Regions from separate parts of the Kitasatospora sp. NPDC001683 genome, predicted to be linked through region 2. Evidence: riboswitches for the same ligand, from Rfam matches in the RefSeq annotation. Region 2 holds a riboswitch; each other region holds the start of a gene.
What was found. Region 2 has a riboswitch for cyclic di-AMP ahead of ACWCYO_RS12190 (M23 family metallopeptidase). Riboswitches for the same ligand answer to the same signal wherever they lie in the genome.
Positions count from the first base shown of each region.

Region 1: it holds a riboswitch for cyclic di-AMP, as region 2 does, so the genes downstream of both, ACWCYO_RS10165 (transglycosylase family protein) here and ACWCYO_RS12190 (M23 family metallopeptidase) in region 2, are expected to answer to the same signal.
Region 3: it holds a riboswitch for cyclic di-AMP, as region 2 does, so the genes downstream of both, ACWCYO_RS04305 (transglycosylase family protein) here and ACWCYO_RS12190 (M23 family metallopeptidase) in region 2, are expected to answer to the same signal.
Region 4: it holds a riboswitch for cyclic di-AMP, as region 2 does, so the genes downstream of both, ACWCYO_RS14450 (M23 family metallopeptidase) here and ACWCYO_RS12190 (M23 family metallopeptidase) in region 2, are expected to answer to the same signal.

Region 1 covers NZ_JBSFGK010000014.1:7,701-15,441, reverse strand. The annotation lists gene mfd (transcription-repair coupling factor) at 1-2,388, shown strand, start outside; gene ACWCYO_RS10180 (MazG family protein) at 2,471-3,508, shown strand; gene ACWCYO_RS10175 (SDR family NAD(P)-dependent oxidoreductase) at 3,529-3,954, opposite strand; gene ACWCYO_RS10170 (cytochrome P450 family protein) at 4,246-5,562, shown strand; cyclic di-AMP (ydaO/yuaA leader) riboswitch at 5,773-5,940, shown strand; gene ACWCYO_RS10165 (transglycosylase family protein) at 5,946-6,710, shown strand; gene eno (phosphopyruvate hydratase) at 6,960-7,741, shown strand, end outside.
Region 2 covers NZ_JBSFGK010000017.1:71,292-79,032, reverse strand. The annotation lists gene purB (adenylosuccinate lyase) at 1-166, shown strand, start outside; gene ACWCYO_RS12195 (MFS transporter) at 191-1,729, opposite strand; cyclic di-AMP (ydaO/yuaA leader) riboswitch at 2,048-2,222, shown strand; partial or broken gene ACWCYO_RS12190 (M23 family metallopeptidase) at 2,488-2,853, shown strand; gene ACWCYO_RS12185 (hypothetical protein) at 3,059-3,199, shown strand; partial or broken gene ACWCYO_RS12180 (hypothetical protein) at 3,261-3,923, opposite strand; gene ACWCYO_RS12175 (amino acid deaminase) at 4,187-5,524, shown strand; partial or broken gene ACWCYO_RS12170 (N-acyl-D-amino-acid deacylase family protein) at 5,595-6,392, shown strand; gene ACWCYO_RS12165 (bifunctional 4-hydroxy-2-oxoglutarate aldolase/2-dehydro-3-deoxy-phosphogluconate aldolase) at 6,509-6,934, shown strand; gene ACWCYO_RS12160 (alpha-amylase family glycosyl hydrolase) at 7,109-7,741, shown strand, end outside.
Region 3 covers NZ_JBSFGK010000005.1:146,463-154,203, forward strand. The annotation lists gene ACWCYO_RS04285 (sugar ABC transporter permease) at 1-548, shown strand, start outside; gene ACWCYO_RS04290 (glycoside hydrolase family 13 protein) at 604-2,319, shown strand; gene ACWCYO_RS04295 (LacI family DNA-binding transcriptional regulator) at 2,345-3,364, shown strand; gene ACWCYO_RS04300 (hypothetical protein) at 3,511-3,711, opposite strand; gene ACWCYO_RS04305 (transglycosylase family protein) at 3,961-5,223, opposite strand; cyclic di-AMP (ydaO/yuaA leader) riboswitch at 5,231-5,403, opposite strand; gene ACWCYO_RS04310 (hypothetical protein) at 5,856-6,806, opposite strand; gene ACWCYO_RS04315 (DUF397 domain-containing protein) at 7,362-7,625, shown strand.
Region 4 covers NZ_JBSFGK010000022.1:21,891-29,631, reverse strand. The annotation lists gene ACWCYO_RS14465 (TetR/AcrR family transcriptional regulator) at 105-677, opposite strand; gene ACWCYO_RS14460 (alpha/beta fold hydrolase) at 746-1,570, opposite strand; gene ACWCYO_RS14455 (YiaA/YiaB family inner membrane protein) at 1,672-1,962, opposite strand; cyclic di-AMP (ydaO/yuaA leader) riboswitch at 2,159-2,317, shown strand; gene ACWCYO_RS14450 (M23 family metallopeptidase) at 2,330-3,187, shown strand; gene ACWCYO_RS14445 (hypothetical protein) at 3,297-4,169, opposite strand; gene ACWCYO_RS14440 (GNAT family N-acetyltransferase) at 4,213-4,800, shown strand; gene ACWCYO_RS14435 (sensor domain-containing protein) at 4,913-5,650, shown strand; gene ACWCYO_RS14430 (class I SAM-dependent methyltransferase) at 5,748-6,389, shown strand; gene ACWCYO_RS14425 (GNAT family N-acetyltransferase) at 6,618-7,064, shown strand; gene ACWCYO_RS14420 (hypothetical protein) at 7,061-7,741, opposite strand, start outside.

The DNA.
Region 1 (7,741 bases), on a different contig from region 2:
GACACCGCCCGGGCGATCGCCGACGCCAAGGAGCGGCTGGCCGCCGACTGGCGGGTGGTCATGGTGACGGAGGGCCACGGGCCCGCCTCCCGGCTGGCCGAGGTGCTGGGCAACGAGGGCATCCCGGCCCGGCTGGTCGCCGACCTCGCCGAGGCGCCCACCCGGGACGTCGTGTACGTCTCCTGCGGCTCGATCGAGCACGGCTTCGTGGACGAGAACCTCAAGCTGACGGTCATCACCGAGACCGACCTGTCCGGCCAGAAGTCCTCCACCAAGGACATGCGCCGGATGCCCTCCCGGCGCCGCAACGCGATCGACCCGCTCGCCCTGGTGGCCGGCGACTACGTGGTGCACGAGGCGCACGGGGTCGGCCGGTACGTCGAGATGGTGCAGCGCACCGTCCAGGGCGCCACCCGCGAGTACCTGGTGCTGGAGTACGCCCCCGCCAAGCGCGGCCACCCCGGCGACCGGCTGTTCGTGCCGACCGACCAGCTCGACCAGGTCACCAAGTACGTCGGCGGCGAGGCCCCGACGCTGCACCGGCTCGGCGGCGCGGACTGGGCGAAGACCAAGCAGCGCGCCAAGAAGGCCGTCAAGGAGATCGCCGCCGACCTGATCAGGCTCTACTCGGCGCGGATGGCCGCGCCCGGCCACACCTTCGGGCCGGACACCCCGTGGCAGCGCGAGCTGGAGGACGCCTTCCCGTACGCGGAGACGCCGGACCAGCTGACCACCATCGCCGAGGTCAAGTCCGACATGGAGAAGTCCGTCCCGATGGACCGGCTGATCTGCGGCGACGTCGGCTACGGCAAGACCGAGATCGCCGTGCGCGCTGCGTTCAAGGCGGTGCAGGACGGCAAGCAGGTGGCGGTGCTGGTGCCGACCACGCTGCTGGTGCAGCAGCACTTCTCCACCTTCGCCGAGCGCTACGCCAACTTCCCGGTCACCGTGAAGGCGCTGTCCCGCTTCCAGACCGACAGCGAGGCCAAGGCCGTCCTGGAGGGGCTGTTCGAGGGCTCGGTGGACGTCGTGATCGGCACCCACCGGCTGTTCTCCTCCGAGACCAGGTTCAAGGACCTCGGCCTGGTCATCGTCGACGAGGAGCAGCGCTTCGGCGTCGAGCACAAGGAGCAGCTGAAGAAGCTGCGCGCCAACGTGGACGTGCTCACCATGTCCGCGACCCCGATCCCGCGCACCCTGGAGATGGCGGTCACCGGCATCCGCGAGATGTCCACCATCACCACCCCGCCGGAGGAGCGGCACCCGGTGCTGACCTTCGTCGGCCCGTACGACGAGAAGCAGATCTCGGCCGCGATCCGGCGTGAACTCCTGCGCGAGGGCCAGGTGTTCTACATCCACAACCGGGTGGAGTCGATCGACAAGGCGGCCGCCCGGCTGAAGGACCTGGTGCCCGAGGCGCGGATCGCCACCGCGCACGGGCAGATGGGGGAGACCCAGCTGGAGAAGGTCGTCGTGGACTTCTGGGAGAAGGAGTTCGACGTCCTGGTGTCGACCACGATCGTGGAGTCCGGCATCGACATCTCCAACGCCAACACCCTGATCGTCGAGCGCGGCGACACCTTCGGCCTCTCCCAGCTGCACCAGCTGCGCGGCCGGGTCGGCCGCGGCCGCGAGCGCGGCTACGCGTACATGCTGTACCCGCCGGAGAAGCCGCTCACCGAGACCGCGCACGAGCGCCTGGCCACCATCGCCCAGCACACCGAGATGGGCGCCGGCATGTACGTCGCGATGAAGGACCTGGAGATCCGCGGCGCCGGCAACCTGCTCGGCGGCGAGCAGTCCGGGCACATCGCGGGGGTCGGCTTCGACCTCTACATGCGGATGGTCGGCGAGGCGGTGGCCGAGTTCCGCGAGTCGCTGGCCAACGGCGGCGCGGAGCCGGAGGAGGAGCCGCTGGAAGTGAAGATCGAGCTGCCGGTCGACGCCCACGTGCCGCACGACTACGCGCCCGGCGAGCGGCTGCGGCTGCAGGCCTACCGCTCGATCGCGGCGGTCAACTCGGAGGCGGACATCCAGCAGGTCCGGGACGAACTCGTGGACCGCTACGGGAAGCTGCCCGAGCCGGTGGAGAACCTGCTGCTGGTCGCCGCACTGCGGCTGTACGCCCGGCGGTGCGGGATCTCGGACATCACCCTGCAGGGCGCGAACGTCCGCTTCGGCCCGGTGGAGCTGCGCGAGTCCCAGCAGCTGCGGCTGAACCGGCTCTACCCGCGTAGCCAGGTCAAGGCGGCGGCCCGGCAGTTGCTGGTGCCGCGGCCGAGCACCGGGCGGATCGGCGGCAAGCCGCTGGTCGGGCGGGAGCTGCTGGGCTGGTGCACCGAGTTCCTGTCGGCGATGTTCGACGACCTGGCGGGGGCGAAGAAGTAGCGCCTGCCGGTCGGCGGTTCACGGCGGTCCCGGGCCCGGTCCGGGGCCGCCGTCGTCGGTCCGGGGCGGGTAGGTTCGAGGGGTGACGACGAATGCTGTGCCGACGAACGCTCCGGGCGCGAAGTTGATCCTGCTGACCACCACCCACCGGGTGGCCCCCGGGTTGCTGGCGTGGCCGGCCTGGGAGGCGTTGCGCTCCGCGGGGCGGGTGCTGGTGGCCGACGAGGGGCATCCGCAGGTGGCGGCGGTGCGGCAGGCCGGGGTGGCGGTCGAGGTGGTGCCGGCCGGGTCGGCGCCGGCCCTGGCGCGGCTGCTGACCGGGCAGCCGGCCGACGCCGGACCGACGGTGTGGCTGGGCGGCCCGGACGGGGATCCGGGGCTGACGGACGCGCTGGCCCGCCTCGCGGTGGAGCACGCCGGCGAGGTGCCGGAGATCGAGGTGCTGCCGGGCTCGTACGACCTGCCGGGGGCGCGGTTGCTGGACCTCGCCTCGGTGATGGACCGGCTGCGCTCGCCCGGCGGCTGCCCGTGGGATGCCGAGCAGACCCACGAGAGCCTGGTGAAGTACCTGGTCGAGGAGGCCTACGAGCTGGTCGAGGCGATCGAGGAGGGGGACCGGGACACCCTGCGCGAGGAGCTGGGGGACGTGCTGCTGCAGGTGTTCTTCCACTCCCGGATCGCCGAGGAGCACCCCACCGAGCCGTTCACCATCGACGACGTGGCCGGGGACATCGTGGAGAAGCTGGTGTACCGGCACCCGCACGTGTTCGGGGACGTCGAGGCCGAGGGCGCCGCCGAGGTGGAGGCGAACTGGGAGCAGCTGAAGGCGGCCGAGAAGGCGGACCGGGAGTCCGTCCTGGACGGCGTGCCGGCCGGGCTGCCCGCGCTGGCGTACGCGGCGAAGCTGGTGTCCCGGGTGCGCCGGGCGGGCTTCACCGGGGTGCCGGACGAGCCGTACGAGCTGCCCGCCGAGCTGACCGCGGAGTCGGCGGGCCGGCTGCTGCTCGCGGTGGCGCAGCGGGCGCACGACGCCGGGGTGGACGTGGACGCGGCGCTGCGCTCGGCCGCGCGCGGCTACCGGGACGCGGTGCGCGCGGCCGAGGGGCTCGAGCCGGAGTAGCGGCGCGGGCCGGTGACGGCTCAGGCCGCCGTGGCGGTGCTCCCGGCGGGGCGCCGCTGCGGCGGGACGAGTTCGCCGATCGCCTCACCGATCAGCGCGACCAGTTCGGCGAGGCGCTCCAGGTCGAGGTGGTCGGGCAGGTCGGCGAGGGAGACGATCCGCTCGCCCTTCGGGCCGGCCACGCAGAACAGGTCGATCGGTCCGAGGTGCTTCTCGGCGGTGTCGACCAGGGCGGCGACGTCGCTGGGCCGGCGGATGTCGCCGGAGACGCCCACCACGGGGCAGCCCGGCCGGTCGAGTTCGGCGGCGAGGTCCTCGGCGATCCCGACGTGCTGGTCGGCGATCAGCATCCCGGCGGCGCCGGCCGCGGTGAACCGGCGCGCGAGGTCGGCTCCCGACCCGCCGTCGAGTACCGCGATGACGACGACTGCCCCGCTGACCCTCATTGGTCCGCTCCTCCCTGTGGGCGACACCGCACCGGCGCCCACGCACACTGCGGAGGATCGTAGGCACGTCCTGACCCTCCGCAACAGGGATTACCCCGCAGGTGACCAGACTCACGCCCGCCACCCGGCCAAGAGCTGTCCAAGGACCGTCCACGGACCGTCCACCGGGCGTCCACGCAGTGTTGGCGCGCCGCCCGCGCACCGCTCGTGCGCCGCTCACGAACGGTTCGCGAACCGGCGGCGTCCGGGCGGTCGTCCGGGCGCCGCCGGTCCAGCGGTTACGGTCGACCCATGCCTGCTCAGCCCGACGGCGCCCAGCCCGCCGCCCAGCCCGCCCCGCCGCTCTTCACCTGGGAGTTCGCGGCCGACCCGTACCCCGCCTACGCCTGGCTGCGCGAGCACGCCCCGGTGCACCGCACCAAGCTGCCGAGCGGGGTGGAGGCCTGGCTGGTGACCAGGTACGCGGACGCCCGGCAGGCGCTCGCGGACAGCCGGCTGTCGAAGAACCCGGCGCACCACAGCGAACAGGCGCACCGCACCGGCCGGGTGGGCATCCCGGGGGAGCGGCAGGCGGACCTGATGACCCACCTGCTGAACATCGACCCGCCGGACCACACCCGGCTGCGCCGCCTGGTGTCGAAGGCGTTCACCCCGCGCCGGGTGGCCGAGTTCGAGCCGCGGGTACAGCAGCTGACCGACCGGCTGATCGACGGCTTCGCTCAGCGCGGCTCGGCGGACCTGATCCACGAGTTCGCCTTCCCGCTCCCCATCTACGCGATCTGCGACATGCTGGGCGTGCCGGCCGAGGACCAGGACGACTTCCGCGACTGGGCCGGAATGATGCTGCGACACACGAAGCCGGGTCACGGCGGCAGCCAACGCGGCGGCGTGGGGCGGGCGGTGAAGCGGATGCGGGCGTACCTGCTGGAGCTGATCCACCGCAAGCGGGCCGACCTCGGCGACGACCTGATCTCCGGTCTGATCCGGGCCAGCGACCACGGCGAGCACCTGACCGAGAACGAGGCCGCCGCGATGGCCTTCATCCTGCTCTTCGCCGGCTTCGAGACGACGGTCAACCTGATCGGCAACGGGACGTACGCGCTGCTGCGCAACCCGGGGCAGCGGGCGCTGCTGCAGGAGTCGGTGGCCCGCGGCGAGACGGCGCTGCTGGAGACCGGGATCGAGGAACTCCTGCGCTACGACGGGCCGGTGGAGCTGGCGACCTGGCGGTTCGCGACCGCGCCGCTGACCATCGGCGGGGTGGACATCCCGGTCGGCGACCCGGTGCTGGTGGTGCTGGCGGCGGCGGACCGCGACCCGGCCCGGTTCGCCGACGAGAACACCCTCGACCTGGCCCGGAGCGACAACCCCCACCTGGGTTTCGGACACGGCATCCACTACTGCATCGGTGCCCCGCTGGCCCGGCTCGAGGGGCGGTCCGCGCTGGCCACGCTGCTGTCCCGGCTGCCCGATCTGCGACTGGCCGAAACCCCGGAGAATCTGCGCTGGCGCGGCGGTCTGATCATGCGTGGATTGCGCGAACTTCCGGTCGAATTCAGTCCGGAGATCCGCTCTCCGCACGCCCTTCCTGAGCCGCCGACACACTGACGTGGCGTCGCGATTGCGCGGTTGGCAGCAGTATGAAGGGCCATCAAACCGGACAAAGCTCCGCCGTTGGTAGGCGATCGATCACGGGCCGTAATTTTTGTGTGATGTCGGCGATATGAGCTTGTGATTGGTCTGAGGATCTGTCTAGTCTCCCTGGAGTTCGCAGCTGCGGACCTCGTGCGCGGAACGCCGAATCCTGCCCGCCGCGCCACGGGAAACCGACCAGACCCTGGGCAGGGGCGGGGGAACCAGGTTTGTTGCCGTTCCTCCACGGCTTGGGGTGAAGCCGCCCGAGCGGAATCGATTCCGCCGACGGCGGCCGGGCCACCTCCCGGTCCGAACCCGACAGCTCACCTCGCAGGCGTGCGGAGAGGGACCTCTTCATGCTGTTCGTTGGAACTGGCCGTCATCGTCGTCGCACCCAGGCCGAGAAGGCCATCGCCGTCGCCGGTGTGGCCGGCGTCGGACTCGCGCTGCCGCTCCTCACCGCCACCGGCGCCTCCGCCGCCCCGGCCTCCGCCTGGGACTCCGTCGCCCAGTGCGAGAGCGGCGGCGACTGGGGCATCAACACCGGCAACGGCTTCTACGGCGGCCTGCAGTTCACCTCCAGCACCTGGAAGGCGTACGGCGGCACCGCCTACGCCGCGCAGGCCAACCAGGCCAGCAAGGGGCAGCAGATCGCCGTCGCCGAGAAGGTGCTCGCCTCGCAGGGCCCGGGCGCCTGGCCGGTCTGCTCGCTGAAGGCCGGCCTGAGCAAGGGCGGCGCCCCGGCGGCCGTGGACACCTCCTCGGACACCAAGGCCCAGAAGCAGCAGGCGGCGCCCAAGGAGCAGGCTCCCAAGGCCGCCGCGAAGCCGGTCCAGCAGTACAAGCCGAAGCACGCCGCCCCGAAGCAGGCCGAGCAGCCCGCCGAACAGCCGACGGCCAAGCAGTACGCCCCGAAGCACGCCGCCCCGCGCGCCGCCCAGCCGGCCCCGTCCGCCGCGACCGGCCACGACTACACCGTCCGCGCCGGTGACACCCTGTCGGGCATCGCCGCCGCCCAGGGCGTGCAGGGCGGCTGGCAGGCGCTGTACGACGGCAACCGCGGCACGGTCGGCGGCGACCCGAACCTGATCGTGCCCGGCCAGGTCCTGCACCTCGGCTGACATCTGACGCCCGACGAGGGGGCCGACCGACCGGTCGGCCCCCTTCGTCCGCATTCGCCCGCCCCGGGGGGACAAGCTGGGACAAGCAGGTGAACTACCGGTGGGTAGCGGGGCCACACGCTGAGACGGAACCGAGGTGGACGTGGTCCCGGGAGCCCGGGCGGTTAGGCTCTGGTCGTAACGACTCCGCAATCCTCCGGCCGACAGCACCACCGTCAGCCGGACCCTGCTTCCGCAAGGAGATGCCTCGTGCCGTCCATCGATGTCGTCGTAGCCCGTGAGATCCTCGACTCCCGCGGCAACCCCACGGTCGAGGTCGAGGTCGGCCTCGACGACGGCAGCACGGGTCGTGCCGCTGTTCCGTCGGGTGCCTCGACCGGCGCCTTCGAGGCGCTGGAGCTGCGCGACGGTGACAAGAACCGCTACTTCGGCAAGGGCGTGGAGAAGGCCGTCCTGGCCGTCATCGAGCAGATCGGCCCGGAGCTGGTCGGCTACGACGCCACCGAGCAGCGCCTGATCGACCAGGCCATGCTCGACCTGGACGCCACCCCGGACAAGTCCTCGCTCGGCGCCAACGCCATCCTGGGCGTCTCGCTGGCCGTCGCGCACGCCGCCTCGGAGGCCAGCGACCTGCCGCTGTTCCGCTACCTGGGCGGCCCGAACGCGCACGTCCTGCCGGTCCCGATGATGAACATCCTCAACGGCGGCTCGCACGCGGACTCCAACGTCGACATCCAGGAGTTCATGATCGCCCCGATCGGCGCGGAGTCCTTCTCCGAGGCCGTCCGCTGGGGCGTCGAGGTCTACCACACCCTCAAGGGCGTGCTGAAGGAGCGCGGCCTGTCCACCGGCCTCGGCGACGAGGGCGGCTTCGCGCCGAACCTGGACAGCAACCGCGAGGCCCTGGACCTGATCACCGAGGCCATCCAGAAGGCCGGCTACGTGCCCGGCCGCGACGTCGCGCTGGCCCTGGACGTCGCCGCCTCCGAGTTCTACAAGGACGGCGCCTACCAGTTCGAGGGCAAGGCCCT
Region 2 (7,741 bases):
CGAGCGGATCCCGCTGGACCGGGCCGCGCTGGACGCGCTGCTGGCCGACAAGCTGTCCTTCACCGGGGCGGCCGGGGCCCAGGTCGCCGAGATCGTCCGCCAGGTGGAGGACGTCGCGGCGGCCTACCCGGAGGCGGCCAAGTACGCGCCGGGCGCCATCCTCTAAACAGGAGCAGTCTCTGACGCGGCCTCAGATTTCCGACGAGGGCCCTGCCGCCGTTCCGGTGGCGGGGCCCTCGGGCGTCCGGGAGTGGCCGGGGTCGAGCGGCGGGGTGGTGGTGGCGCAGGACCAGTCGCAGTTCGGCTCGGCCACCGGTTGTTCCTCGGGGGCGAGCACGTTGCCCCGGACGGTGACGAAGGCGATCAGTCCGCCACCGGCCAGCAGGCCCGCGCAGATCAGCATCGCGGTGTGGAAGGCGGAGTCCACCGAGGACGGCACCCGGTAGGCGTTGCCGCTCAGTCCGGCCATCGCCGGGAGGGCGGCGACCGCGAGCAGGCCGGCCGCCCGGGCGGCGGCGTTGTTGACGCCGCTGGCGATGCCCGCGTGCCGCACCTCGACGGCGGCCAGCACGGTGGCGGTCAGCGGCGCGACCAGCAGCGTCATCCCGCAGCCCATCACCGCGACCGCGGGCAGCACGTCCACCCAGTAGGAGGAGCCGGGGCCGGTGCGCAGCATCAGCAGCACCCCGGCGGCGCACAGCAGCGGTCCGACGGTGAGCGGGATGCGCGGGCCGATCCGCTTGCCGAGGCGCCCGGCGCGCGCGGACAGGGTCAGCATCAACAGCGTGATCGGCACCAGGGCGAAGCCGGAGACCAGCGGCGAGAAGCCGGAGACGATCTGCAGCTGCACCACCAGCAGGAAGAACACCCCGCTGAACGCCGCGTACACGCACAGGGTGACCAGGTTCACGGCGGTGAACAGCCGGGAGGAGAACAGCCCGAGCGGCAGCATCGGATCGGGCGCCCGCCGTTCGACGGCCACGAAGGCGGCGGCGAGCAGCAGGCCGAGCGCGCCGCTGACCCAGACACCGGGGGACAGGCCCTCCCCGGCGGCGGTGAGCGCGTAGGTGATCGCGCCGAGGGCGAGCGCGGCGAGCAGGGCGCCGGGCACGTCGAAGCGGCCGGTGGCGGACTCGTCCCGGCTCTCCGGGACGTACCGGGAGGTGACCGCGATCACGGCGGCGGCCAGCGGCAGGTTCAGCAGGAAGATCCAGCGCCAGCCGGGCCCGTCCACCAGCCAGCCGCCGAGGAAGGGGCCGACGGCCGCCGACACCCCGCCCAGGCCGGACCACAGGCCCACCGCCGCCGAGCGGTCGTCCGGGTGGAAGACGGCCTGGAGCATGGCGAGCGAGCCCGGGGTGAGCAGCGCGCCGCCGATGCCCTGGACGGCGCGGGCGGCGATCAGCACGTGGATGGTCGGGGCGGCGGCGCAGGCCGCCGAGGCGGCGGCGAACCAGACCACGCCGATCAGGAAGACCCGGCGCCGCCCGTAGCGGTCGCCGAGCGCCCCGCCGAGCAGGATCAGGCCCGCGAGGGTGAGCAGATAGGCGTTCAGGGTCCATTGCAGGGAGGCGAGGGAGGCGCCGAGGTCGGTGCCGATCCGGGGCAGGGCGACGTTCACCACGGTGCCGTCGAGCATCGCCATGCTGGAGCCGAGCACCGTCGCGAGCAGTACCCAGCGTCCCTGCGCGGTGCCCAGGCGCAGGGAGCCGGCTTCAGAGGTGGCCACGAGCCCGATCCTGCGCCCGTTGCGGCATACGTGACAAGGGTCACCGGACGGTGTGTCGACCGGTGGCGGGGAGTGCACGGACGGTCGCGCAGTGGGGTCGGGATCGGCGCAGGGTCGTGGATCAGTGGCACCGGGTGAATGGATTGTGCACGTACGGTGTAGCGGATCATTCGGACGGTCACCGGGTTCCGGGGATCGGCCGCCGGTTCGAGAGATCGACATTGCTTCACCCGAACGGATGAGTTTTAGTTCAGCGACCGCCCGGCCAGTCCGGACGGACCCGCCGGGTGGAACGCCGAGTCCTGCCGCTGCCCGGTGGTTCGAACTGAGCTCTGTACGGCAGGAGCGGGGGACCCACAGGTAAGTCGCCGGACCGGAGTTCGCGCTTTCAGCGCGGACGTCCAGGACCGGCTCGGGGTGAAGCCGCGCATGCGGCCGGGCAACTCCAGCCCGAACCCGACAGCTCACCTCGCAGGCGTCGGAGAGGAAATCCCATGCCTGCACAGGCTCGCCGTTTCGTCCTGCCCCGTGTCGCCGTGCCCCGTGCCGCCCGCATCGGCCTCGCCACCGCCGTGGCCGGTGCCTCCTTCGTCCTGCCGCTGGTGACCGCGATGAGCGGGCAGGCCACGGCCGCTCCGGCCGTCCAGGTCGTCGCCGCCGCGCCGGTCGCCCAGGTCGTCGCCGCCGCTCCCGCGGCCGCTCCGGCCGCCGTCACCGCCGGCTTCGTCGCCCCGCTGGCCAAGCCGGTGCTGGGCGAGGCCTACGGCGTGGCCGGCACGATGTGGGCCTCCGGCCACCACACCGGCCAGGACTTCGTCTGCTCCACCGGCACCCCGGTGCGCGCGGTCGCCAACGGCGTCGTGGTGCAGGCCGGCAACGGCGGCGCCTACGGCAACCAGGTCGAGATCAAGCTCGCCGACGGCAAGTACGCGCAGTACGCGCACCTGTCCGTGATCCGCGTGAAGGTCGGTCAGGCCGTCACCGTCGGCCAGCAGCTCGGCCTCTCCGGCGCCACCGGCAACGTGACCGGCCCGCACCTGCACTTCGAGATCCGCACCGGTCCGAACTACGGCTCGGACATCAACCCGGTCACCTACCTGCGGGCGCACGGCGTCGCGCTCTGACCCCACCGGGTTCCAGGGACCACCGCTGCCGCGGGGCGAATCGATCCTCCGGGATGGTCATGTCGGGTGACCGCTCGACCGGGTGATCGCCGCGGCGGTGGACATGGGCGCGGGACACGCCCACGGCCGGCCCGGCTGCACGGGACACCTCCCTCGTGCAGCCGGGCCGGCCACTGCCGTCTTCCGGCGCCTTCCCCTGGCGACCGTGGTGCTCACGGTGTCCTCGCTCGGGTACGTGGCGATGAACCGGCACGTCACGGCGGCCGGGGCGTTCTACGGGTACGTCTCACACGGGCTGGGCCGGGTGGTCGGGATGGCGCCGGTGGGCCGTGCTGGGCGGCGGTGAGCAGCTCGTGCATCCGGTGGCCGAAGTCCTCGGTGTCGCAGGCGGGTTCGGGGAAGACCAGGCGGACGTCGCGGTGGCTGTGCGGGTGGTCCAGACGCAACACCACGCCGTGGCGGTTCAGGGCGAGCGGGCGGACGTCCGGGTGGTGGGTGAGCAGGGCCGGGTCGAGCAGGCCGGTGAGCAGGCCGAGGGCGTCGGCGTGGCCGTCGGCCAGGTGGGGTGAGCAGCGCGGCCTCGTGGCGGGCCAGCGGGTCGGGGGTGGCGCGGGCGAGGTCGGCGGGGGCGGTGACCACCAAGGCGGCGTCCTTGACCACCACGGTGGCGGGGGAGGGGAAACGGCGGCGCAGCGCGGCGGGCTCGTCGGTGCCGAGCAGCAGCAGATCGGCGGCGTCCAGCAGCGACGGCAGCACGGCCGGGTCGCGTTCCTGCCAGAGCGCGGGGCGCCAGTTGAGGTCGAAGCTGACCAGCCGACCCGGGCGGCGGTCGGCCAGCAGGGCACGCAGCAGGGCCAGGCAGCCGTCGGAGAGCGCGGCGGTGATGCCGGACAGGTGCAGCAGGCGGGCGCCGGCCAGCAGCGCGGCGGCGGCCGGATCGGTGAGCAGGGCGGGGGAGAGCGCGGCGGCCGCGGAGCCGCGCCGGTGGTAGTGCAGCCGGCTGCGGCCGGGACCCAGGTCGTCTCCACGGCCTCCAGCGGGCCCGGGCGGTCGGGCAGCAGGACGGCCATCGACTCGCCCACGCACACGGCCGTCGGGGGAGGGCCGGGGCGATCGCGCTCCCGGGTGTCCTGTCGCGGCGTCTGCCGGCCTCCTCGTCCGCGTTCCGTGGGGTGCGGCCGTTCCGTGGGTGCGGCCGTTCGCTGGCGTGCGGTCCGACTCGGTTCGACCGTCCATGGGGTCCGTTGACCGTGATCCGGCGCCGAAGCTAGAACCGTGCTGCCAGCATGTGCAACCCTCGTTGCGCATGTTGCAACACGGATGGAGGAAGACGGTGGAGCAGACCTTCGCGGGCGACAGTGCCTTCTCGGGCGGAAGGGTCTTCGCGAGCAGCGCGGCCGGGCCGGGGATCGCCGAGGGGGCGGTGGCGGCCCTGGCCGACGAGACCCTCGACTGGCGGTTCAAGGCCGCCCCGCCGGAGAGCTGGGGGCGCACCGTCCGGGAGTGGCTCGCCACCGGGCCCACCCTCTCCTCGCTCGGCACCCCGCTGCTCACCCTCGACGGCGCCGCGCTCGACCACAACGTCCGCACCATGGCCGACTGGTGCGCCAAGGCGGGCGTCGCCCTCGCCCCGCACGGCAAGACCACCATGGCGCCCGCGCTCTGGCAGGCCCAACTCGCCGCCGGCAGCCACGGCATCACCCTCGCCAACCTGCCGCAGGTGCGCGTCGCCCGGGCCTTCGGCGTCCAGCGGATCCTGCTCGCCAACACCCTGCTGGACCCGGCCGGACTCGCCTGGCTCGCCGCCGAGTTGACCGCCGACCCTTACTTCGCCTTCCTCTGCTGGACCGACTCCACCGAGGGCGTACGGCTGATGGACGAGGCGCTGCGCGCCGCCGGGGCCGAACGGCCGGTCGAGGTGCTGGTCGAACTCGGCGGCCCGGGCGGGCGGACCGGCGCGCGGGGCGTGGACGCGGCCGTCGAGGTCGCCGCCGCCGTGCTGCGCGCGCCGACCCTGCGGCTGGCCGGCGTCGGCGGGTACGAGGGCGCCCTCGCGCACGACGCCACGGCGGAGGGGCTGGCCACCGTGCGCGGCTACCTCAAGGCGCTCGGGGAGCTGCACGGCCGGCTCGCCGACGCCTATCCGGACGGTGTGCCACCGGTGGTGTCGGCCGGCGGCAGTGCCTACTTCGACCTGGTGGTCGAGGAGTTGGCCGCCCTGCCGGAGGCCTTCGTGGTGCTGCGCTCGGGGGCGTACATCGCCCACGACGACGGCTTCTACCGGGGCATCTCGCCGCTCGCCCGGGGTGGCGCGGACGCCCCGTTCCGCGGTGCGCTGCACGGCTGGGCCCGGGTGGCCTCCCGGCCGGAGCCGCAACTGGCGCTGCTGGACGCGGGAAAGCGCGACCTGCCCTTCGACGACGGCCTGCCCGAGCCGCAACGCGTACGCGACGGAGCCGAGTTGACGGGCACGACGGCACGGATCACGGCGCTCAACGACCAGCACGCCTTCCTCCGCGACGCAGGCGACCTCGCGCCGATCGGCGCGGTGCTGCGGCTCGGCGTCTCGCACCCGTGCACGGCCTTCGACAAGTGGACGGCGATCCCGGTGCTGGACTCCGCGGACGCCGCCGAGCCGAAGGTCACCGGGCTGGTCAGGACCTTCTTCTGATGCCGGAAGGCCGGACAGTGCGCCGGCGGGAGGCAACGCCTTCGGAGGAACCGTCTTCGAGGGGGCGACGGTGGTCGACGGGACCGGCGCCGAGCGCTACCGCGCGGACGTCCGGATCGCCGACGGGCTGATCGCCGAGATCGGCGCGGGCCTGGGCGGGCCGTCGACGGTGGACGCCGACGGGCTGGTGCTCACCCCCGGCTTCATCGACATGCACGCCCACTCCGACCTCGCCCTGCTGCTCGAGCCCGAGCACCCGGCCAAGGTCACCCAGGGCGTCACCTGCGAGGTCCTCGGCCGGGACGGCCTGTCCTACGCCCCGGTGGAGGACACCACCCTGCCCGCGCTGCGCCGCCAACTCGCGGGCTGGAACGGCGATCCGGCGGACCTCGGCTGGGACTGGCGGGACGTCGCCGGCTACCTGGACCGGATCGACCGCACCCGGCCCGCCGTCAACGCCTGCTACCTGGTCCCGCGCGGCTCGCTGCGGATGCTCGTCATGGGCTGGCAGAACCGCCCGGCCACCCCGGTCGAACTCGACCGGATGCGGCAGGTGTTGGCGCGGAGCCTGCTGCAGGGAGCGGTCGGCACGTCCAGCGGTCTCAGCTACACCCCCGGGATGTACGCGGACACCGCCGAGCTGGTCGAGCTGTGCCCGGTGGTCGCGGCCTACGGCGGCTTCCACGCACCGCACCAACGCTCCTACGGGCGCGGGGCGTTGGAGGGATACGCCGAGATGGTGGAGATCGCCCGGCGCTCCGGCTGCGCGCTGCACCTGACCCACGCCACGATGAACTTCGGCGTCAACCGGGGCCGGGCCGGCGAGCCGCTGGAGCTGGTCGACCGGGCGCTCGCGGACGGCATCGACCGGGGCACTCGCCGAGGGCGGCATCAACTTCACCGAATTCACCCACACCACACCGGAGGTGTCGGATTCATCTGGTACGGGCGGCTGAGGCCGGTTGGCGGGTCGGGGTCGGGACGGTGCTGACCGCCGAGCAGGCCGAGCGGGGGATCGACGCCGGGGCGTCCTTCCTGGTCACCCCGGGCTGCCGGCCCGAGGTCGCGCAGGCTGCGCGGACCCGCGGGGTGCCGGTGGTGCTGGGAGCCCTCACCCCGACCGAGGTGGCCCGGGCGGTCGACCTGGGCGCCGCGGCCGTCAAGATCTTCCCCGCCCGGTCGTTCGGCCCGGGTTACTTCAAGGACCTGCGCGGCCCGTACCCGGACGTGCCGCTGGTGGCCTCCGGCGGGGTGAACGCGGGCACCGCGGCCGAGTTCCTGGCGCATGGGGCGCTCGCCGTGTGCGCGGGGACGGACGTGGTGCCGCCGTCGGCGGTCGAGGCGGGGGACTGGGCGGAGATCACCCGGCGGGCCCGGGCGTTCACCCGGGCCTGCGCGGCGGGGGCGTAGCGGGTCGGGGGAGTTCGGCGCGCGGGTACGGCGGCGGTTCCGTGAAGGTGTGCGGCGGGCTGTCGGGGCGGCCGGGATTGGACGAGAATCGGTGGCACCCGGCTCAGCCCGGCTCAGCCGGCCGCTCGGCTCTCGGCCCGCACGGCCCCCGGACCCGGTAGGAGGACCCACCCCATGACCTCGACCCGCCCCGGCCCCGACTGGCTGGCCGACGCCGTCCTCTACCAGATCTACCCGCAGACCTTCGCGGACTCCGACGGCGACGGCATCGGCGACTTCGCCGGCATCGCCGAGCACCTCGATCACCTCTGCTGGCTCGGCGTGAACACGGTCTGGCTCACCCCCTGCTTCGCCTCGCCGTTCCGCGACGCCGGATACGACGTCACCGACTACCTCACCCCCGCCCCGCGCTACGGCCGCACCGAGGACCTCGTCGCGCTGGTCGAGGCCGCCCGCCGCAAGGGCATCCGGATCCTGTTGGACCTGGTCGCCGGGCACACCTCCGACCGCCACCCCTGGTTCCTGGCCGCCGCCGAGGATCCGGCCGACCACCGCTACATCTGGTCGGACCGGCAGGTGGACGGCTTCGTCGCCTCGCCCGGGAGCCGCCCGGGCTGGTACCGACCGAACTTCTTCGACTGTCAGCCCGCCCTCAACTTCGGCTATGCACGCGGCAGTTCCGAGGAGCCCTGGCGCCAGCCGGTGGACGCCGAGGGGCCGCGGGCCAACCGGGCGGCGCTGCGCGGGATCATGGCGCACTGGCTCGGCCTGGGCGTGGCCGGCTTCCGGGTGGACATGGCGTACTCC
Region 3 (7,741 bases), on a different contig from region 2:
TCTCCCGGATGAAGTTCCCCGGGCACAAGCCGCTGATGTGGTCGCTGCTGGTCACCCAGATGTTCCCGATCGCGGTGCTGATCGTGCCGATGTACACGATGCTCTCCGAACTCGGCCTGCTGGACAGCTACACCGGCCTGATCCTGGTCTACTCGACCACCACCGTGCCGTACTGCGCCTGGCTGCTGAAGGGCTACTTCGACACCATCCCGGTGGAGATCGACGAGGCCGGCCGGGTCGACGGGCTCAGCCCGTTCGGCACCTTCTGGCGGCTGGTGCTGCCGCTCGCCCGCCCGGGCCTGGCGGTGGCCGCCTTCTACTCCTTCCTCACCTACTGGGCCGAGGTGCCGTTCGCCTCCACCTTCATGCTCAGCTCCGACAAGTACACCCTGGCCGTCGGCCTGCAGAGCTTCGTCAGCGAGCACGACGCTCAGTGGAACCTGATGGCCGCCACGGCGGTGCTCATCGCGATCCCGTCCGCGGCCTTCTTCTACCTGGTGCAGCGCCACCTGGTCACCGGCCTGACCGCCGGTGCCTCCAAGTCGTAACGCTCCCGCACCCCTCAGCGCTCCTCGCTCCTCTAGTCCCCAAGGGATACCGTCCATGACCCAGAACCTGGCCGACACCTCCCGGCCTGCCGCCGACACCGCTCACGAGGCGGCCGCCCTGGATCCTGTGACTGGCAGCGCGGCCAGAGGCTGGTGGCGGGACGCGGTCATCTACCAGGTGTACCCGCGCAGCTTCGCCGACTCCAACGGCGACGGCATGGGCGACCTGCCCGGCATCCGCAGCCGCCTGCCGTACCTGCGCGACCTCGGCGTGGACGCCGTCTGGCTCTCCCCGTTCTACGCCTCGCCGCAGGCCGACGCCGGCTACGACGTCGCCGACTACCGCGCCGTCGACCCGATGTTCGGCACCCTGCTGGACGCCGACGCGCTGATCCGCGACGCCCACCAGCTGGGCCTGCGGATCATCGTCGACCTCGTCCCCAACCACTCCTCGGACCAGCACGAGTGGTTCCAGCGCGCCCTGCGCGAGGGCCCCGGCTCCCCGCTGCGCGAGCGCTACCACTTCCGCCCCGGCAAGGGCGAGAACGGCGAACTGCCGCCCAACGACTGGGAGTCCATCTTCGGCGGCCCGGCCTGGACCCGCACCGAGAACCCGGACGGCACCCCCGGCGACTGGTACCTGCACCTGTTCGCCCCCGAGCAGCCCGACTTCAACTGGGAGAACCCGGCCGTCGCCGACGAGTTCCGCTCGATCCTGCGGTTCTGGCTGGACATGGGCGTGGACGGATTCCGCATCGACGTCGCCCACGGCCTGGTCAAGGCCCCCGGCCTGCCCGACCTCGGCGGCGCCGACCAGCTCAAGCTGCTCGGCAACGACGTCATGCCGTTCTTCGACCAGGACGGCGTGCACGAGATCTACCGCAGCTGGCGCAAGATCCTCGACGAGTACCCGGGACAGCGGATCGGCGTCGCCGAGGCCTGGACCCCGACCGTCCAGCGCACCGCCAACTACGTCCGCCCCGACGAGCTGCACCAGGCCTTCAACTTCCAGTACCTGGGCACCGATTGGGACGCCGCCGCGCTGCGCGAGGTGATCGACGTCTCGCTCGACTCGATGCGCCCGGTCGACGCGCCCACCACCTGGGTGCTGTCCAACCACGACGTCACCCGGCACGCCACCCGCTTCGCCAACGAGCCCGGTCTCGGCACCCAGATCCGCACCCCCGGCGACCGTGCGCTCGGCCTGCGCCGTGCCCGCGCCGCCACCCTGCTGATGCTCGCGCTGCCCGGCTCCGCGTACGTCTACCAGGGCGAGGAGCTCGGCCTGCCGGACGTCACCGACCTGCCGGACGAGGTCCGCCAGGACCCGTCCTTCTTCCGGCAGGCCGGTCAGGACGGCTACCGCGACGGCTGCCGCGTCCCGATCCCGTGGTCCGGCAGCGAGGCCCCGTACGGCTTCGGACCGGTCGCGGGCGGGCCGTCCTGGCTGCCGCAGCCGGCCGAGTGGGCCGAACTGAGCGTCGAGGCGCAGACCGGTGACCCGTCCTCCACCCTGGAGCTCTACCGCAGCGCGCTGGCCGTCCGACGGGCCCGGCCCGACCTCGGCGCCGGCACCGAGGTCGAGTGGCTGGACAGCCCCGAGGGCACCCTCGTCTTCCGGCGCGGCTCCTTCGTCTGCACGGTGAACACCACCGGCGAGCCGGTGCGGATGGCCGCCCCGGGTCGGCTGCTGCTCGCCTCGACCGAACTCGTGGTGGACGGCGGCGAGACGGTGCTCGCTCCGGACACCACCGGCTGGTGGGCGGTCTGACGTGGTTGCAATAGGCTCTGGGACCGTGACTACGGCGCGACTCTCAGACATCGCGGCACAGGCGGGGGTCAGCGAAGCCACCGTCTCCCGCGTGCTCAACGGCAAGGCGAACGTCTCCGCCGCCACCAGGCAGACCGTCCTGGCGGCGCTGGACGTGCTCGGTTACGAGCGGCCGACCCGGCTGCGCCAGCGCAGCGCCGGGCTGATCGGGCTGATCACGCCGGAGTTGAGCAACCCGATCTTCCCCGCGCTGGCGCAGGTGATCGAGCAGGTGCTCAGCCGGCACGGCTTCACGCCGGTGCTGTGCACCCAGACCCCGGGCGGGTCCACCGAGGACGAACTGGTCGAGATGCTGGTCGACCGGGGCGTGGCGGGCATCGTCTTCGTCTCCGGGCTGCACGCCGACTCCACGGCCGACCACGACCGCTACGCCCGGCTGGCCGGGCGCGGGGTGCCGTTCGTGCTGATCAACGGGTTCAGCGAGAAGATCGACGCGCCGTTCATCTCGCCGGACGACCGGGCCGCGATGTGGATGGCCGTCCAGCACCTGGCCGAGCTCGGGCACGAGCGGATCGGCCTGGCGGTCGGGCAGCGGCGGTACGTGCCGGTGCTGCGCAAGATCGAGGGCTTCACCGCGGCGATGCGCGAGGTGCTCGGGCTCAGCCAGGAGGAGGCGGAAGGCCTCGTCCACCACACGCTGTTCAGCGTGGAGGGCGGGCACGCGGCGGCCGGTGCGCTGCTCGACAAGGGCTGCACGGCGATCGTCTGCGGGAGCGACATGATGGCGCTCGGGGCGATCCGGGCGGTGCGCCAGCGCGGGCTGTCGGTGCCGCAGGACGTGTCGGTGGTCGGCTTCGACGACTCGCCGCTGATCGCCTTCACCGAGCCGCCGTTGACCACGATCCGCCAGCCGGTCGAGGCGATGGCGACGGCCGCGGTGGACGCGCTGCTGGAGGAGGTCGGCGGGAACGCCGCCCAGCGCGGGGAGTTCATGTTCCAGCCGGAGCTGGTGATGCGGGGCTCCACGGGGGCCTGCGCGCGCTGAGGTTGCTCGGGCGCTGTGGCGGTTCGGTAGCTGTGGCTGTTCGGGCGCTGTGGCTGTTCGGTAGCTGAGGCTGCTCGATATCTGTGCCAACTGACGGGCCCCGGAGGGCGGTTGCCTCTCCGGGGCCCGTCGGCGTGTGCGCCCGGTCAGCCTTCCTGGACGTTCGGGCGGTCGGTGGCGACCCGGTGGCCGTCGCCCGCGTCGCCGGTCCGGGTCTCGGTCCGGCGGCCGCGGGCCAGGTAGTCGCGCACGACCAGTTCGACGGCGTCCTGTGGATTCTTGGTACCGGAGAGCAGCATCGCGTCGATCGCGAGGTTCGCGTCGAGCGTGATGGTGACCTGGGCCATGGTGACTCCTCCTCGGGTGCAGAGCAGCAGCATGCCCCCTGCGTCGGAGTTTGACCATGCGGAATACGGCGCTGCGAGTGCGTCCGGGCGGGCACGCCGAAGCCCCGGGGAGGAGCGACCAGACTCTCCCCGGGGCGGTCGGGAGACGGCCGACAACCGACGGATGACGGATGACAGATGATGAAATCTGTCATCCGTCAGCTGTCAGCTGTGATCCGTCACCTGTCAGCTGTCCGGTGTGCGCGCTGCTCAGACCCGGCCGGCGAAGTCCGGGGCCCAGTTGGCGATGGTCTGGAGGCGGACGCCCACGCTCGGGTTGGCGGCCTCGACGTACTGGCCGCCGCCGATGTAGATGGCGACGTGGTAGACGCCGGAGTCCTTGCCGTTGTTCGACCAGAAGAGCAGGTCGCCCGGCTGCAGGCTGTCCAGCGAGACGTGGGTGCTGGCGGCGGCCTGGTCGGCGGCGACGCGCGGGATGTTGATGCCCGCGGCGCGCAGCGCGGCCTGGGTCAGGCCGGAGCAGTCCCAACCGCCGTTGCCGGTGCCGCCGTAGACGTACGCCTGGCCGACCTTCGACTTGGCGAAGGAGACCGCGGCGGCCATGCTGCCGGTGGCGGCCGGGGCCGGGGTCTGCGCCTGGGCGGCCGGCTTCACGGCCGGGGCCTTGGTCTGGGCGACCGGCTTGGCGTCCACGGCACCGCCGTTCGAGGCCTGGCCGGACTTCTGCGAGCGGTCGAACCAGGCGAAGTCCGACCCGGACTTGGTGGCGGTGGAGGACTTGTCGGCCTGGGCCGAGCCGGCGTCACCGAAGGTCAGGCGCTGGCCCGGGTAGATCATGTCCGGACCCTCGGTGAGGGTGCTGCGGTTGAGCTCGTACAGGTGCTGCCAGCCACCCTGGACGTTGTGCTTGTCCGCGATGGAGGACAGCCAGTCGCCCGCGACGACGGTGTAGTCGCCGGCCTGGGCCTGCGCCTGGCGCTTCTGCGCCCAGTCGCTGTTGGCGGACTTGGCGGCGGCGGAGTCGCCGGAGGCCTTCGCCTGGTCCTGGGCGGGCGCGGACGCCGCGGCGGGCTTCGCGGCCTGGGCCTGACCCTGGGCGGGCTTGGCGGCCGAGGCGGTGTCGACGGCGGCCGGGGCGCCGCCCTTGGTAAGACCGGCCTGGACCGAGCAGACCGGCCAGGCGCCGGGGCCCTGCGAGGCCAGGACCTTCTCGGCGATGGCGATCTGCTGGTCCTTGGTGGCGAGGTTGGCCTGCGGGGCGTACGCGGTGCCACCGAAGGCGGCCCAGGTGCTGGAGGTGAACTGCAGGCCGCCGTAGAAGCCGTTGCCGGTGTTGATGCTCCAGTTGCCGCTGCTCTCGCACTGGGCGACCTTGTCCCAGGTGGCGACGGAGGCGGCGTTGGCGGTGCCGGTGGTGAGGCAGGGAACCGTGAGGCCGACGCCCGCGACGCCGAGGGCGGCGATCACGCGACGGGTACGGCTGGACAGGCGGTTGCCGTTGGAAGGCAGCATGAAGACGCGGTCCTCTCCCACGCCTGCGAGGTGAGCTGTCGGATTCGGGCTGGAGTTGCCCGGCCGCGCTGTTGGGCGCGGCTTCACCCCTAGCCCAGGACCGTTTCCGGGAAGCGGTCCGGGGCGACTTACCTGTGGTTCCCCCGCTCCTGCCGTGGTGCGTTTTCGCGCTGCCAGGACATCCGACGGCAGGACTCGGCGTCGCGGATGAACTGGGTCCGTGTGGTCACGAACGGGGAGCACGTTAAGCAGACTTAAGTTCGAACTGCAAATATCTGTGATGCGCATCACGGTTTACCGGAAAGCGCGAATGGCTCGCAATTCATGATCGTAAATGATCGTTTTCCGGCAATTCCGCGATGTATTCCGCGAGCTGGTTCCGCCTCAGGAGAAATGTGACGGAGCGTTGAAACGCGGTGGGGGCGCGGCCTTCCGGTCGGGGGTGCCGGCGAATCGAGCGCCCGACGACGTGCCGACCATTCATCGACAAATGGCACCAGAACGGACATTGCGGGTCATTGGCCACTTAACTCTCCTGCGGGGCAATCCGAACAAGCCGAAGGGGCCCGGAACGCAGCCGTTCCGGGCCCCTTCGGTGGTGCGGGTGTCGTGACAGGCGGTCCGTGGGTTCGCTAGCCCTCCACGGGCCCTTCAGCGGCCGCGTGGGCACGTCGGGAGCCCTCCCCGGCCCCGCCGGTGGCAGCGGCCTCCGCCTCGGCCTCGGCGAGCTCCTCCGCCGTCGGCGTCGGCAGTGCGGCCAGGTAGGTGGAGGCGATCAGCTGGCCGACGGTCGGGTAGGCGCCCAGCGGCGCCGCCGACGGGCAGCCGGTCTCCTCGGCGGCCGTGGCGAGCAGCTCGGAGTCCGCCTCCGGGCCGATGACGAGCGGGGCCAGCGCCGGGCGCTGGGAGCCGGTCTCCTTGAGGTGGTTGACGGCGTCGGCGACCGAGCCGGGCACGTCGAGCGCCGCGGCCACGACCGGGACGGCCAGTCGGGCGGCCAGCAGCACGCCGGTGATTCCGGCCGCGGCAGCCGCCTCCTCACCTCCGACGGTGGTCAGCACCACGCCGTCCGCGGCGGTCGCGATGGCGAACAGCCGGGCCCGGTCGGCCCGGGCCAGCCCGGCCTCGGACAGCCGTACGTGGACGGCCTCGGCGAGCAGCGGGTGCGGGCCCAGCGCGTCGGTGACGGTCGCGCCGTACTCGGCGGCGAGGGCGTGAAGCTCGGTCAGGAAGCCGTGCGGCCCGGGCACCAGCGGTACCACGACGGGCGTCGGCAGTCCGGCCTCGGCGGCGGCCGCCAGCAGCTCCGCCACGGTGCGGTCCTCGGAGTCCCCGGCCTCGGCGCCGTCGGCCGGGAGGTAACCGACCGCGGCCTGGACGCCGGCGTGCTCGCTGCGGACGATCGAGAGCAGCTCCTCGACGACCGAACGGGACTCGGGCCCCGCGGTCGCGGGCACGGCGAGCACCAGGGCCGGCGAGCCGGTGCGGATCTCGGGGCGCTCGGGGCGACGGTGGCGCCCCCGCGCACGGGAGCCTGGAGTGCGGACGGGCAGTGGCGCGCCCGGGATGGCTGCGGTGCTCATGCCGGAGATCGTAGGACATCGGCCCGTCAGGCCTGCAGTCGGCTGCCGTACGGGTTTCGGGTGGTCGTGGTGCGGAGGCCGTGTCGCTGTCGCGCTGGTCCGGGCGAATTGCCTACAATCCGGACATTCCTCGCCCAATGCCCGAGCGGGCCCGCGCAGTTGCCTCGACGTGTCCCGGGGGGCGGCGCGTTGCACCCGGGACGCGTGAGATGTCTCACAGTCGGACGGCGGTCTGACGGAGGGTCACGGCGGCGCGACTCCCGGCATTCGAAGATCAACATTCAGCGGGGGGCCGCTCACGGCCGGTTATGGACGACCCGTCGATTCAGTGGGCTATGTCCGTTTACGTACCGTCAGGAGAAGGGTCCGTGAAGAGTTCGGGGCGGCCGACAAAAGGCCCGATGCACCTGCAACGTCCCGTGCTGATGCACGTGCACTGCGGCTATCATCGCGTCAAGTGAGGCGTTGTGCCGGGCCGGTACGGGGCCGGTCCGTTCTGGCGGTGCCGGGGGCGCCGCGCTGGACGACAACTCCGGAGCTCTTCGGGAGACTTCTATGCACGACTCGCAGGACACGCACGGCTCGAACCACACCTACAACGGGATGGCCGCCGCGGACCTCAAGGGGGTGGTCTGGCAGAAGAGCCGGCACAGCAACTCCCAGGGCAACTGCGTCGAGTTCGCGGCCCTGCCGGGCGGCGACGTGGCGATGCGCAACTCGCGCTTCCCGGACGGTCCGGCGCTCATCTACACCCGGGCCGAGATCGCCGCCCTGCTGCTGGGGGCCAAGGACGGGGAGTTCGACCACCTGGCCGTCTGACCGGCCGCTTCACCATCGGGGGGCCGTCGTGGGTGCTGACACCACGACGGCCTTTGTCTTTGCCGGGCCGTCCTCGCCCGGCGGCGGGCCTTCCTGCTTCCGTGCGGTTGCGCGGT
Region 4 (7,741 bases), on a different contig from region 2:
GCGGCCCGGTGTGTGCGTGAGAAGTCGATGGGGCCGACTTCTCGTGCGTGCTTGTTCGCCGGCTGGGTGGGAGGTCGATTCTGCTGGCCTCTGGGGCCGGCTGCCTACTCCGCGTTGGGCCACGTCCGGAGGCCCGTGGTGAGGGTGGTGATGAGGCGGGCGTGGGTGGTGGCGAGGTCTTCGGAGAGTTGGAAGGCCCCGGCGATGGTGAGGGCGGCGAAGCCGTGGGCGAGGGAGCGGACGGTGCGGGCGGCGTGGATCACCTCGGGGCCGTCGAGGCCGTACCCGCGGAGGACGGCGACGATGACGCCGACGAGGCGGGTGGCCGCGCGGGTGAGGTCGTCGTCGGGTTGGGGGGCCTGGGGGAGGGCGGTGTAGCGGTGCGGGTGTTCGGTGGCGTAGGCCTGGTAGGCGCACAGGACGGCGGTGATCGCGTCGTCCCCGCTGCGGCCGACCGCGGCCTCCGCGAGCCGGTCGGCGAGCTCCCCGGTGACCCGGACGGCGATGAGCCTGCGCAGTTCGGCGAGGCCGCCGCTGACGTGCTTGTACAGCGAGGGGGCGGCGACTCCCGCGCGGGCGGCGACGGAGGCGAGGGCGAGGGCTTCGGCGCCCTGGTCGTCGATGAGGGCGAGGGCGTGGTCGACGACCTGGTCGGGGGTCAGTCCTACGCGTGGCATGGCGTCCGGTTCTCCGTGAAGCGTGAAGCGTGAAGCGTGCGGGCGGGTTCAGGCGGGTTCAGGCGGGTTCAGGCGAGTTCGGCGAGGAAGGGCAGCAGGGCGTCGGCGACGGCCTGCGGGTTGTCGGCCATCGGGTAGTGCCCGGACCCCTCGATCATCACCTTCCGTGCGCCGAGCTTCTCGGCCTGGAGGTCGGCGACGGCCTCCGGCTCGGGGAAGTCGGGGTCCTTGCTGCCCATCAGCACGAGGGCGGGGCAGCGGACGGCCGCGCTCCAGCCGATCGGTGCGGAGTCGCCGGTGACCTGGCCGCGGGTGGCGGACTTGCGGCCGGGGGTGCGCAGGGCTGCGACCAGCCCGTCCACGTAGCCGTCGAGGTCGGCGGGCCGGGGGCCGGGGAAGGCCATCTTGCGCAGGTAGTAGCCCCAGACGCCCGGCCACTGGACCATCGCGGCACCCATGACGACCATGACGCCCTTCATGAGGACGTTCGCCCGGTGCTCGACGAAGGCGTCGATGAGCGCGATCCCGGCGACCCGCCGGGGTGCGTCGCCGGCGAGCTTGACGACCGTCGCCCCGGTGTAGGACTGCCCGACCAGGACCGCCCGCTCGATGCCGAGGTGGTCGAGCAGGGCGAGGACGTCGATGGCGACGGCGGACGGGCTGTAGTCGTCCCAGGCGATCGAGGACTCGCCGAAGCCGCGCGGGTCCATGGTGATGACCCGGCGTCCGGCCGCGGTGAGCAGCGGGTGCAGGTGCCGGTAGGCGCGGCGGGAGTCGAGCATCCCGGGGAGCAGGACGACGGGGAGGCCGTCGCCCTGCCGGGTGTCGTCGTACGCGAGCCGGCCGCCGGGGACGTCGAGGTACTGGGTGCGCGGGGTGATGGTGCCGTTCATGGTGGGCCTCCACGGGCTCGCTCGCTCCTGCCGATAGCCATAAAGCTACGGCTAATAGCCTTAGCCGTCAAGGGCTCGCCCGGGCCGCCGAAGCCCCCCGCTCAGACCCCGTCGACCTTGAACGGGTCGTGCTCGCTGAGCAGCTTCTCCAGTCGGGCCTGGTCGACCCGGGCGACGGTGTCCGACGACTCCTGCCGGTCCCGGACCACCTTGGCCAGCGTGAACGAGGAGGTGACGGTGTAGAGGAGGCCGATCCCGAGGAAGGCCCGGGTCCATCCCCCGACCGGCAGGTAGGCGATCCCGGCGGCGAGGGCCGTGGCGGAGAGGGCGAAGGAGAGGACGGCCTGGACGTAGTACGCGGCCGTGGTCCGTGACTGCATCGGTGCGCTCATGGCGCCAGGATGCGGCGGGCCGGCCGGGTCGCACATGAGTAGGAGTACTCAGATGAACCAGGCGGCTGAGCGGTCGTTCGTTGACGTCCGATCACCTGCTCCCCCGCCGTCGCGGATGGATGGCTTGGAATCAGGGCCTCCTAGGATTAACGTTTGATAACGCAGCGCGGTCGTCAATGCCGTACCCAGACGGCACCGTGCGCCGTCGCCTAATCCCGCCGGCCGGCCTCCGGGCAGGTCAGGGAGCCGGGGAACCACGTTCCTTGGGGTGAATCGGCGGGGCTCCGGCCCGGCCGTAGGAGACCTTCCTGCTCCGAACCCGTCAGCTAACCCGGTAGGCGCGAGGGAAGGAAAGGAGCGCGCCTCCGTGGCGTCGACGCACACCCCGGCACACCCGGCCGGCCCCGCAGCCGGTACCCAGCTCCTCGACCACCCCGGCCCGAACGGCTCCGAGCCCCGCGACGCCGGGCCCGCCGACCCGTTCGTCCCGGAGACCGAGGCCAACCGCCACCGGATGCCGCGTCAGGCCCGTGGGGCCTCCCCGCTGCTCGGCGTCACCGCCGTCGCCGCCACCCTGGGCGCCACCGGCTTCGCCTCCGCGACCCCGGCCGCCGCACCCGCCGTCGAGGCTCCGGACGAGACCCCGGTCGCCCTTGCCGCCGACCCCGGCCTCGCGCTCGCCGCCCGCATCCAGCAGCAGGCCGACAGCCAGCGCACCGCCGCCGAGGAGAGCGCCCGGGTGCAGGCCGCCCAGGAGGCGGCGGCCAAGGCCGCCGCCAAGGAGGCCGAGGCCAAGCACGCCGCCGAGGAGGCCGAGCGGGCCAAGGCCGCCGCCCTCACCCTGCCGGTGAAGGACTACAGCCTCTCCGCCCACTACGGCCAGAGCGCCCGCTACTGGGCCCATCTGCACACCGGCCTGGACTTCGCCGCCGACACCGGCACCCCGGTCCACGCGGTCGGCCAGGGCACCATCACCTCGGCCGGCTGGTCCGGCGCGTACGGCTACCGGATCGTCGAGACCCTGCCCGACGGCACCGAGATCTGGTACTGCCACCTGTCCTCGATCATCCAGGGCTCCGGCCAGGTCACCTCCGGCCAGCAGATCGGCAAGGTCGGCGCGACCGGCAACGTCACCGGCCCGCACCTGCACCTGGAGGTCCGCCCCGGCGGCGGTGCCCCGGTCGACCCGGAGACCTGGCTCCAGCAGCACGGCCTCAACCCGTAACGGCCCCGAGAACCCGTACAACGGCCCCGAAAACCCGTAACGGGAAAGCCCCGGGCACCGCCCGGGGCTTCTCCACGTCTCACACCGGCATGTCTCACTCCGGCACGTCTCACTCCGCCGGCAGCTGCGCCAGGTACGCGTCGATCTCCTCCGCCCCCGGCTCCGGCGCGAGCTCCGGGAACTCCTCCACCAGCAGCCGCGGCAGCCCGGCCACCGTCCACTCGCCGAGCAGGTCGAGCGCCACCTCGGCCGCCGCCGCCTCGAACTCCTCGAAACCCCCGGCCAGTTCGTCCGGCATCGGCCGCCCCAGCGCGGTCAGCTCGGCCAGGTTGCGGTAGCTGCGCCGCATCAGGCCCTGTTCCAGCAGTCGCCGCGCGCCGTCGGTGGCCATGCCGACCGACAGCACCCGGCCCGGCCCCCAGCCCTGCTCGTCCGGCTCGTCCAGCCAGCCGGTCGGCACCAGCGCCTCGTACCCGGCCAGCCGCTCCTCCTCGCCGAGACCGGCGAAGCCGGTCAGCCAGTCCCGGACGGCGGCGAGGTCCGTCACGTCCACGTCGTGCGCGTGCAGCAGCACCGCGTACAGCCGGGGCCAGGTCACCAGGTCGGCGCGGCGCAGCAGCCCCGCCGCGACCTCGCCCTGCCACTCGGCCTCGGCGTGCAGCCGCTCCTGGCGCTTGGCGTTGAGCCGCTTCGCCGCCCGCTGGTGGTCGACCAGCAGCCGTACGGCGTCGCCGTACGCGAGCGGGTCCTCCTCCGGCGCGGGTTGGACGTAGAGGTGGAGCCGTTCGTACAGCAGGTGTTCCACCGCGTTGGAGGTCAGTTCGGGCCAGCCGTCGTGCATCCTGCCCTCGCCCAGCTCCAGCAGCGCCAGCACCGTGCGCAGCGGCCGCTCGGCCACCGGCGCGCGGTCCTGCCCGGCCGCCCAGGCGAGCAGCTCGGCGGCCCTGGTGCGCGGGGCGAGTCGCAGGTCTTCGTCGTTCATGTTCCGAACGGTAGCCGCCGGACGGGGGGTAGGGTCGGCAGCCATGGTCCCCGTACGCCTCACCGGCCCCAGGCTCGCCATCCGCGAGTACCACCACACCCCGGAGGAGCTGGACGCGCTGCACGCGCTGTACGGCGATCCGGAGGTGACCCGCTACCTCCCCTTCGAACCGCGCGACCGCGAGACCTGCGCCGACCAGATCGAGCTCTACCTGGAGGAGGCGATGGCCGAGGAGCGGGACACCTACCGGCTCGCCGTCGTCCGCCGCGAGGACGCCGAGGACCCGGAGGACGCGCTGCCGATCGCGCACGCCAGCCTCACCCTCGGCAAGTACCGTTCCGCGTACCTCGGTTACGTGCTGAGCCGCCCGGTGTGGGGCCGCGGCTACGCGGGCGAGATCGCCGGACTGCTCTGCGAGCTCTCCTTCGACCGGCTCGGCCTGCACCGGCTGGTCGCCCGGGTCGACGTGGACAACACCGCCTCGGCCAAGGTGCTCACCAAGCTCGGCTTCCAGCTGGAGGGGCGGGCCCGGCACGACCTGTACAAGGGCGGCGTCTGGTCCGACTCGTACCAGTACTCGCTGCTCGCCGACGAGTGGACCGGGCCGATCGCCGCACCCCAGGGGGGTTAACCCCACCCCGGATCCGCCGGGTCCCCGGATGTCTCGCACGCCGCCGCCCGGCCAGACTGGAACCGTCAACGAGTACGGAAGACCGCGACGACGAGGGGCCGGGGGCCGGGAGATGAGCAACAGCACGCTGGGGCAGGAGTGGGACGCCCCGGACGGTTACGGCGCCGGCGGCACGCGCCCGGCCCGGGCCCGCCGCACCGAGCAGCCGCCGGGCTTCTGGCGGGCGCCGTTCTCCGGGCACTACTACCGCGAGGTCGGCTACGCGCTCACCGGCCTGCCGGCGGCGATCGTCGGGTTCACCGTCGCGATCACCCTGCTCTGCCTCGGCCTCGGCACCTTCGCCACCGTCCTCGGCCTGCCGGTGCTGGCCGGACTGACCACCGCCGCCCGCAGTCTGGGCCGGGCGGAGCGGGCCCGGGTGCGCGAGATGCTCGCCCTGGACGTGCCCGGCCCGGCGCCGGTGCGCCAGGTGCGCCCTGGCAACTGGGGCGCGATCACCGCGCGGCTGGCCGACACGGCGGGCTGGAAGGCCGCGCTGTACCAGGTGGTGATGTTCCCCTGGGCGGTGTTCAGCTTCTGCCTGACCCTGACGTTCCTGCTGCTCGGCTGGGCGATGGCGCTCTACCCGCTCTACCACTGGGTCTTCCCGCGCTACACCCCCTGGCGCGGCTACCAGCTGTTCGACTTCACCGACAGCCACCACGTCCGGCACGCCTACTACGTCGAGGGCACCTGGCAGATCGCCGCGTTCTCGGTGGCCGGGGTGCTGCTGATCTTCCTCACCGCGCGGCTGGTCCGCGGCCTGACCGACGTCAACCGGGCCGCCGCCCAGCGGCTGCTCGGCGGCTGAGCCCGGCCCGGGCCCACCCGCGCCCCCTCGCTCCACCCCGCCCCGCCCCGCCCGCGCTCCGGGTGCGGGCGGGGCGGTCCCGTGTTCGGATGGCCGGGTGATCACCGCCCCGGCCCCGGACCGCGCCCAGGACGCCGCCCCGGACCGCGCCGCTGATCCCGCCCCCGAGCCGGACGTCCTGGTCACCTCCCGTCCGTTGGACGAGTACTGCGCCCTGTTCGGCCTCACCCGCGCCCGGCTGGCCGCCCTGCCCGGCCCGCTGCTGGACTGCCCCGGCGGCGCCGCGGGCCTGGCCGCCGAGGCGCGCGAGCTGGGCTGCCGGGTGATCGCCGCCGACCCGGCGTACGCGCTGCCGCCGCCCGAGGTCGCCGCCCGGGCGCTGGCCGCCAGGGCGGCGATGGCCGTCGCGATGGCCGCCCGCCCCGAGCTGTACCCGGCGCCGCGTCCGTGCCGCCCGAACCGTCCGGAGCGCTACCTGCGCAGCTGGGACCGCGCCCGCCGGCTGTTCGCCGAGGACTCGCTCGCCCACCCGCAGCGCTACGTGGCCGCCGCGCTGCCCCGGCTCCCGTTCGCGGACGGCGCCTTCGCCCTCACCCTGAGCGGATACCTCCTCTTCGCCTATCCCGAACTGTTCGGCCCGGAGCACCAGTTGGCCGCCCTGGCCGAGCTGGTCCGGGTGACGGCCGCGGACGGGGAGGTGCGGGTCCAGCCGCTGCACGACGGCCGCGGCCGTCGCTGAGGCCACCTCGACCGGCTGCGGCCGTCCGCGGCCACCTCGACCGGCTGCGGCACGCGCTGGGCGAGCGCCGGATAGCCAGCGAGGTTCGCCGGGTGCCGCGTGGGGACGGCCGCACCCGGCGGGTCCTGGTGCTGCGGTCCGCCGAGCGCCGAGCGCCGCCCGCGCCGCCCGCTGCCGCCGAGCGCGATGTAATGGTCACTAGGCAGGTGTGGTCCTATACTCATTCCCATGAGCGAGACCACGATCCGGCCCGCCCAAGCGGCCGACGCCGACCGGCTCACCGCACTGATCCAGGCCTCCAGCGCCTACCGCGGCGCCTACTTCGCGATGATCGACGGCTACGTCGTGGAGCCCGACTACCTCCGACGCCACGAGGTCCGGATGGCCGTGGACCGCGCCGACGACCGGCTGCTCGGCTTCTACGCGCTGATCCACGAACCGGCCGAACTGGACCTGATGTTCGTCGCCGACGAAGCCCAAGGACTGGGCATCGGGCGGGCGTTGATCACGGACATGCTCGACCGCGCCCGGACGGCCGGGATCGCGACCGTCAAGGTCGTCTCGCACCCGCCCGCCGAGGGCTTCTACCTGCAGGTCGGCGCCGAGCGCACCGGCACCCGTCCGCCACAGCCCAAGACCCCCTGGGAGCAGCCCGAACTGCGCTTCACCGTCTAGGGTCCCGGCGGCTGCTGGGGGTCCGACTGCGGGGAGCCGGCCGGCGCGGAGTTCGCCGGCTCGGCGGCGGTCGGCTGCGCCGGGACGAAGGCCGTCGGTTGCAGCCGGGACAGGATCTTCTCCGCCAGCCAGCTGCGGTCCGAGCCGTACGGAATGCCCTGCGGGTCGACCAGCTGCGCCGCCACCGCGTCCCGCAGCCGTTGCGCCTCGGTGCCGGCCAGCCGGGAGAGCAGGCCCCGGGCGGCCAGCAGCGCGTGATACTGCTCGAAGCCGGAGCGCGGGTGCTCGATCGCGTCCAGCACGCTCGGCAGGTCCGCCAGCGACGGGTCGCCCTGCATCAGTGCGAGCGCCTGGATCCGGCGGCCCTCCGAGCCGTCCGCGAAGAGGTCCCGGACCTGGTCGGCGGTCAGCGCCGAGCGCTTCGCGGTCGAGCGGACCTCCGCGACCACGCCCTCCGGCCCGGCCGGGGAGCCCGCGGCGGGCGGCAACTGCGCGGCCAGCGCGGCGGGTTGCCCGGCACTGCCGCCGAGCAGCCCGAGCTGCTGCATCGCGCGCACCCGCAGGTCGTCGGCGCCCACCTTGTCGCCGTGCCGGTCGCGGTCCTGCCCGGCCAGGAAGAGGTCCAGCGCCTCGTCCGTCTCGGTCAGCACCCGCGGCAGCGCCAGCCTGGTGACCAG